One region of the Arthrobacter sp. MMS18-M83 genome, then DNA from elsewhere that is predicted to be linked to it. Evidence: riboswitches for the same ligand, from Rfam matches in the RefSeq annotation. Region 1 holds a riboswitch; each other region holds the start of a gene.
The links. Region 1 has a riboswitch for cyclic di-AMP ahead of OW521_RS09350 (NlpC/P60 family protein). Riboswitches for the same ligand answer to the same signal wherever they lie in the genome.

Region 1 (2,242 bases):
TTTCCGGTGAGCACAAGGACCAGCGCCCGGCGGAAGGTTACTACCGCCAGCGGTTCATATCCAGCATTCAGAACGAGTGTGCGCATGCACGTACCTCTTCACGGCCGCACCCGTCAGGGGCGCGAGGGCCGGCTGCCCTCTGCATGTACGGGCTGTGGATCGACATCACAAGAGTAAACACCCGGAGGCCAGATCAACGAATCCGTGGATGGGTTCCGGCGCTGCGTCGGGCAAAGTTCACGTACCGGACATGTGGCGGGAACTTTCAATTGTCCGGGAGCAGCGGCTGTTGACGCTGCCGCGCGCCCGGAATCGACCGCAGCAGACCGTGGGCACGAGATGTGGCACATGCTGGTTAAACAGAACATCCCCGCGGGCGGACCAGCGGGGATGTTCCTGTGAAACTGTTCAGCAGAAGCTATTTAGCCACCAACGCGGATGAAGACTGGACCGGAGCCGATGTTCACGCTGTACAAAGCAGTGGTGCCACCGTTCCAGCCGCCGTGGACGGCCATGCCGTTACCGACGTAAACAGCGATGTGGGCCTTGCCCATGCCGCCGTTCTGGTAGTAAACGAGGTCACCCGGCTGCGCTTCAGCAGCACTGACCGTGCGGCCGAGGGACAGGTAGTCTGCCGGCCAACCGTGGAAGTTGATGCCAACAGCGGCCAGGGAGTTCGAAGCCAGGGCGGTGCAGTCCTGGGCAACGCCAAGCTGCGCGTAAGCTGCGGCGGCAATTGCTGCGCCCTTGCCGCTGGCAACCTTTGTGGCGGGGGATACAGCGGCGGAAACGGAAAGCGTAGAGACACCCGTTGTTGCAGCCTTGGGAGCGGCAACAGCTTCCTGGACGGCAACCGGCGCTTCTACAACCGGAGCAGCTTCAGTGGAAACAGCCGGACGTTCGTACTTGATGGCGACGGAGGAGTCGGCCGCAATACTGGCTTGGGCGATGGACTGAACTTCCAGGGTGGAGGTCGCAGTGGACTCGCGGGGGACGTTGGTTTCGGCAGCGTTGGCCGCGATACCGCTAGTGAGAACCAGACCGGACGCAGCGGCGATAACTGCTGCCTGACGGCCTACACCACCGGCGTTGCTGCCGACGGTCTTAGCGATGACGGCAAGCGAGTTGGTCTTGGTGACCGCAGCGCGGTGGCGCGCAAGAGTAGTGCGTGAAGACACGTTAAGAGGCCTCTCCCTATGCCCGCGAGGTAAGCTGTCGGATTCGGATGGGAGTCATCCGGCCGCAATGCTTCCCGTAGGAAACAATTGCGACTTAACCCCAAGGTCATCGGTGAAGATGACCAAAAGTGGGTCCCCCGCCTCTGCCAGACGATGTTTTGCGAACGGAACCTCGGGCAGTGGCAGAGCTAGGCAATCCACCCGAGTGCATCAACTCTCTAAAAGTTGATGCGAGTTAGACGGTACAGGAGTTTTGGCTGAATGTCACATTCAGGTCACGGAGCGTGACAAGCATTCGAGAGACGTCCATCGGATTGGCTACAGCCAGCCCAAGGGATCAACGACGTCGCCGTTGACCATGACTTCAAAATGGAGGTGGCAGCCGGTGGAGGCGCCAGTGGTGCCGCTCAAAGCGATGACGTCGCCGCGGTTGACCGTTTGGCCCACCTGGACGTTGAACGAGGATAAGTGGTTGTACGTGGTTTCCAGGCCGTTGCCGTGGTCCACCACAATGCGGTTTCCGCCGCCATACGGGTGCCAGCCCGCAAACGTGACCTTGCCGGCTGCAGCCGCATGTACCTGCGTGCCGCACTGGGCCACGAAGTCCTGGCCACGGTGGAACTCCCCAAGGCCTCCCGTAATGGGGTTCACGCGGTAGCCGAACGGCGAAGCCGTGGCGAGGGTGTCCAGCGGAGCCCCCAGCGTGCCCTTCGAGGATGACGTCTTGATGCTGCCGACGGACTGCGCGCTCAGGAGCTGCTTAAGTTTGCTATCAGGATCCGCCGTAGTGGAAACGGCAGCTCGGCTGAAGTCGATGGTGGCATTGGCCGCAGCGGGAATCTCGGCCTGAGTGCCTGCCGAAGCCGTGGAAGCCTGGTTCGATTCCGCAGCGGCCGTCAATGCGCCAGTACCCGGCATGGCCACCGTCAGGATGAGGCCCGTGGCGGCGAGGGCCACGCCAGCCTTCTGTCCCGCACCGCTCGCGGCGGCGAAATCGGCCATTTGCCGCAAGGGGCCCTTGCGCCGGCGCACTTCGCGATGCGGATCGCGGGGCCGATCGTGCG
Region 2 (2,242 bases), 310 kb from region 1:
TGAATTCGGGTTCTGTGTTGGATCGGGCGGCCCGGCGGCACCACCGCGGGGTCCTTCAGGGTTCCTGTGGTGGATTCGATGAGCGTCATGTATCCAGAGTGCCGCCGCCGATTATGAGTGCTTAAGGCGGAACCTGTGACGCGGCTGTGCATGTGGCGAGGCCCGGTTAACGCAGTAGAGGTCCGCCCCCTGAAGGGGCGGACCTCTAAGAATTTTGTGCGCTTAGTACCAGTTGTGCGCCAAGTGGAAGGCCCAGGCCGCAGACGGGGATCCGTAGCGTTCCTTGATGTAGTTCAGGCCCCAGCGGATCTGGGTCTGGTAGTTGGTCTGCCAATCGGGGCCTTCGGAGGCCATCTTTTCGCCCGGCAGCGACTGCACAATGCCGTAAGCGCCGCTCGAGGCGTTGGTGGCAGTGGTCCGCCAATCGGATTCCTTGTTCCACAAGGTCAACAAGGAGGACATTTCGCCCTGGCCCCACCCGTAGGAGGAAAGCATGCTCGCGGCGTAAGCCTGGGCGCCGGCAGGGTCATTGACGGCGACCTGCACAGTCGGGGCTGCCGGAGCGGGCGGTGCCACGGGAGCGGCCGGTGCCGCAGCCTGGGGTGCGACGGCGGCAGGAGCGGGAGCGGGTGCCTGCGTCGGAGCGGTGCTCGGCTTGGCACTTTCGCTCGCGGACGGCGTGGCGGTGGCGGACGGCGTCGCGCTTTGCTCTGCAATGGCGCGCGATTCGGACGTCTGGCTCATGTCCTGGGCATTGATGGCTTGGTCGGCGGCCTGGGTGGCGGCGCCTGCCCCGAGGAACACAGCGACGACGCCGGCAACAACTGCCATTCGCTGGCTGGTGCCGAGGTTTGCGGCGGCTCGCCTCAGGGTGGAACGTGACTTGTTTTTCCGGGCAGTTTCGCCTCGGTGGCGCGCAACAGGGCGCGACTGATTCTTGGAATCAGACATGGTGATTGCCTCTCGACGCCTGCGGAGTTAGCTGTCGGATTCGGATGAGGTCATCCGGCCGTGGCCACTGAGAAATCGTGGCGGTACGGCTTCACCCCTAGGGCTGGCTCAACATGAGCGTTTGCCCGGAGACCTGGGTCCCCCGTCTCTGCCTGGAGTTTGGGCACCGGGGAGTGGCAGAGCTCGGCGCCTACCCGGCGGTGGCCGGAATGATCCCGCGCACCCATTCGACGGTACAGGAGGACTCCGGTTAAGTCACATTTAGGTAACGGAGATCACGGCGCCGGTGCGCCGACTTGCGCTAGCCGCCCTCCGGCGTCGTGGTCTTCTCGGCGGACCTTCAAACCGTGGCGGTCCTGAGCGCTGGAAGCCGCACGGCAAACTCCGTCCGGCCGGGACGCGAGGCCACCTCGACGGTACCTCCATGGGCCTGAACGATCGATTCCACAATCGACAGGCCGAGCCCGGACGTGCCCTCGGAACCGGAACGAGCGGCGTCGGCACGGGCAAAGCGCGAGAAGATCCTGCCTTGGAATTCAGGCGGAATGCCGGGCCCGTTGTCGGTCACGGTGACAACGGCGCTGCCATCGGCCGAGCGCATGACTCCCGTGACTACCGTGGTTCCCGCCTCAGTGTGCTTGCGGGCATTTGAGAGCAGATTGGCCAAGACCTGGTGGAGCTGCGTCGAGTCGCCGCGGACCGTGAGGGGCTCGTCCGGGAGCCTGAGCTGCCAGATGTGCTCGGGGGCCATGACTTTCTCGTCGCTCACGGTCTCGATCACCAACTGCGTGAGGTCCACATCGGTGAACTCGGGTGCCTTGCCTTCGTCCAGCCGCGCCAAGAGAAGGAGGTCCTCCACGAGGGTGGTCATCCGTTCGGACTGGCTTTGGACCCGTCCCAGCGACTTGCGGCCGTCCTCGGTGAACGTCTCCGTCATGCGCAACAGCTCGGTGTAGCCGCGGATCGCCGTCAGCGGAGTCCGCAGCTCGTGCGAGGCATCGGCCACGAACTGGCGCACCTTGGTTTCGCTTTGCTGGCGTGCCTCCAACGCGTTGGAGACGTTGTCCAGCATGAGGTTCAAAGCATGACCGACGCTGCCCACCTCTGTGCCGGGGTGGGCAGCCGACGCCGGGACGCGCACCGCGAGGGCCACCTCGCCGGCGTCGAGCGGAAGCTTCGACACTTTGGTGGCGACGTCGGAGAGTTGCTCCAGGGGACGCATGGTGCGGCGGATCAGCACGGTTCCCGCGAGTCCAATGAGCACCAGCCCGCCCAAGGACACCAGCACCAT
Region 3 (2,242 bases), 720 kb from region 1:
CGTCCAAAATCGACCCGAGATCCACGCCCGGTTGGGTGGGCTGCGGCGTGGCCGTCGATGGGCTGCTGGGCTGTACCGGCGGTTTCGGCTTCGATTGGCCAGGTGGCGTGTGCGAGGACGGGTCGGTCGGGGTGGGCGTCGGCGAGGCCGGATCGGTGGGGGTCGGGGTGACCGTGACCGGGGGATCCGGGCTGGGAGCCGGAGCGGGTTGCGCCGGTGTGGGAACGGCTGGCACCGGAGTAAGGCTTGGGGGCAGCGCTGATGGGACTACGGAGGGAACCCGAATGGAGACTGATGGTGCCCCCGCGCTCGACGGCTTGACGGCGGCGGGCCCTTGCTGCGGCCCTTGCGCTGGGTCCGCAGTAGTCTGACCGGCCTTGGCGCTCGGGGTAGCTGCCGAAGGTAGCGCTGCAGTGCTGGGGGAAGTGCTTGCCGTCGTGGAAGGAGTGCCGGACTGCGTGGAGCTCTGGTCCTGGGCGCGGGTTTCCTGGCCGAAGAAGGGCAACTCAAGAGCCTGGCTGACGGAAGCCGCCGCCAACAAGATGCCTAGGGCTCCTGTCACCACTGCCATTCGGTTGCTCATCGTCCGGATGGTCGCAGCCTTTTTGAGGACGGCGTGCGGTTCCCGGCTGAACGACGATCCGGCAGAGGACACCGGAGTGAAGCCTGCACGAGTTGCCGTTGGAAGGGCGGTTGTGGGTGCCTTCTGGGTTTCGGCGGGGGGTGCAACGGTCGAGATGACTGCGGTGGCGGGTTCCGGTTCAGCGGGAGCCGCGGGTGCCGCCGTCTTTGTTGCCACTATCGGAATAGCCGCGGTGGCGGGTTCGGGGGCGGTAGTTGGTTCCACCGCTGCGGGTGGAACCGCCGGAATGCTCGCGGTCTCGCTGGCTTGGGCTGCCCGTTTCCGCTCGGCCGCGCGGGCGGCCGCTCGCGTGGTGGGCGCCGCCGTCGTCGGGTTCGTCGGGGTGGTTGGTGCCGGCGTCGAAATTTCGGAAGCCGGTTCAGGGATGAACGGTCCACCGTCTTGGGCCCGACGGCGTCCGGTCGGTTTGGTGCGCTCGCGCGCCACTTGGGCACGGCGAGGCTGATCCATGGTTGGGGACATGGTGATTGCCTCTCAACGCCTTCGAGGTTAGCTGTCGGGTTCGGACGAGGCCGTCCGGCCGCGCATGGCGGCTTCACCCCAAGGGCCTGTGGAGAAGTAGGCCCGGAGACTCTGGGTCCCCCGTCTCTGCCGCACGTCTAGCGGAATCCGGGTTGCGGCAGAGCTCGGCGTCAGCCCGGAAGCGGCCCAGCTGGGGATTGGGTCGCCCCTCGACGCTACAACAGCCGACTAGAAAAGTCACATTTAGATAACGGGCCGGGCGACCGGTATTCCGCGGGATTTCGCGCGCGGATCTAGTTCCGCTGCGCTCCAGTTTGCCCGGCGATGAGTCCGGCGACATGTTCGGCGTCCCGGCCGACGCCACCCACAAGGCCCGAGGTCAGCCCGTATTGGAACGGCATGCCCACGAAGAACAGCCCCGGCAGTTGTTCCACGGCGCCCCGGCAGGTAAGCGGCCAGCCGTCCTCGTCCGCCGGAAGTCCTTGGATCCAGGCAAAGTCCGGTTGGTAGCCGGTCGCCCAGATCACGGTGGAGACTGGGAGTGTTTGGCCATCGTCCAGGAGCGGTTGGCCCCCATGGGTGCCCGTCAGGCGTGGCAGGCGGGTGACTGCCGCGGCGTCGAGCTCTTTTGTGGAGGCCCGGATCAGAGGCGCGCCGTGCTTGGTGAAGCCGACCGCAACCTTGCGGCCGATAGGAGTGGATCGGTTCATCACATTGTGGATGAAGAGCCACCAAAGCCCCCCGGCGTATCGCGTCACTGGACCCGGAACGTGGAACGGGGGAGTTCCGGCGATGTAGGTGCGGTGGCTGGATGCGAGCTCCAAGGCAATTTCGACGCCGGAAGTGCCGGAGCCGACCACCAGGACATCTCCGGGCGGAACTGAGTCCGGGTTGGCGTACTCCGCGCCGTGCAGTTGGTGAATGCCTGGGTCCAAGGCCTCCGCGAAGGCTGGAATCCTCGGGCGGGCATTCGGGCCCGTTGCAACAACCACGTTCTTGGCCAGGATCGGTCCGGAGCTTGACTGGACTCGGTATCGGCCGTCGTCGCGCTCGATTCCGGTGACCTGGACGCCATGACGCACCGGGAGGTTCCAGTTGCCGGCATACGCCTCGAGGTATTCGGCCATGGCGTCTTTG

Region 2: it holds a riboswitch for cyclic di-AMP, as region 1 does, so the genes downstream of both, OW521_RS10830 (hypothetical protein) here and OW521_RS09350 (NlpC/P60 family protein) in region 1, are expected to answer to the same signal.
Region 3: it holds a riboswitch for cyclic di-AMP, as region 1 does, so the genes downstream of both, OW521_RS12840 (hypothetical protein) here and OW521_RS09350 (NlpC/P60 family protein) in region 1, are expected to answer to the same signal.

The regions. Positions count from the first base shown of each region.
Region 1 is NZ_CP113343.1:1,998,910-2,001,151, forward strand. Features, by position in the region: gene OW521_RS09345 (HNH endonuclease) at 1-86, opposite strand, end outside; gene OW521_RS09350 (NlpC/P60 family protein) at 423-1,178, opposite strand; cyclic di-AMP (ydaO/yuaA leader) riboswitch at 1,184-1,351, opposite strand; gene OW521_RS09355 (M23 family metallopeptidase) at 1,497-2,242, opposite strand, start outside.
Region 2 is NZ_CP113343.1:2,304,999-2,307,240, reverse strand. Features, by position in the region: gene OW521_RS10835 (glycosyltransferase) at 1-89, opposite strand, end outside; gene OW521_RS10830 (hypothetical protein) at 223-951, opposite strand; cyclic di-AMP (ydaO/yuaA leader) riboswitch at 954-1,127, opposite strand; gene OW521_RS10825 (HAMP domain-containing sensor histidine kinase) at 1,292-2,242, opposite strand, start outside.
Region 3 is NZ_CP113343.1:2,721,782-2,724,023, forward strand. Features, by position in the region: gene OW521_RS12840 (hypothetical protein) at 1-1,105, opposite strand, end outside; cyclic di-AMP (ydaO/yuaA leader) riboswitch at 1,108-1,258, opposite strand; gene OW521_RS12845 (flavin-containing monooxygenase) at 1,399-2,242, opposite strand, start outside.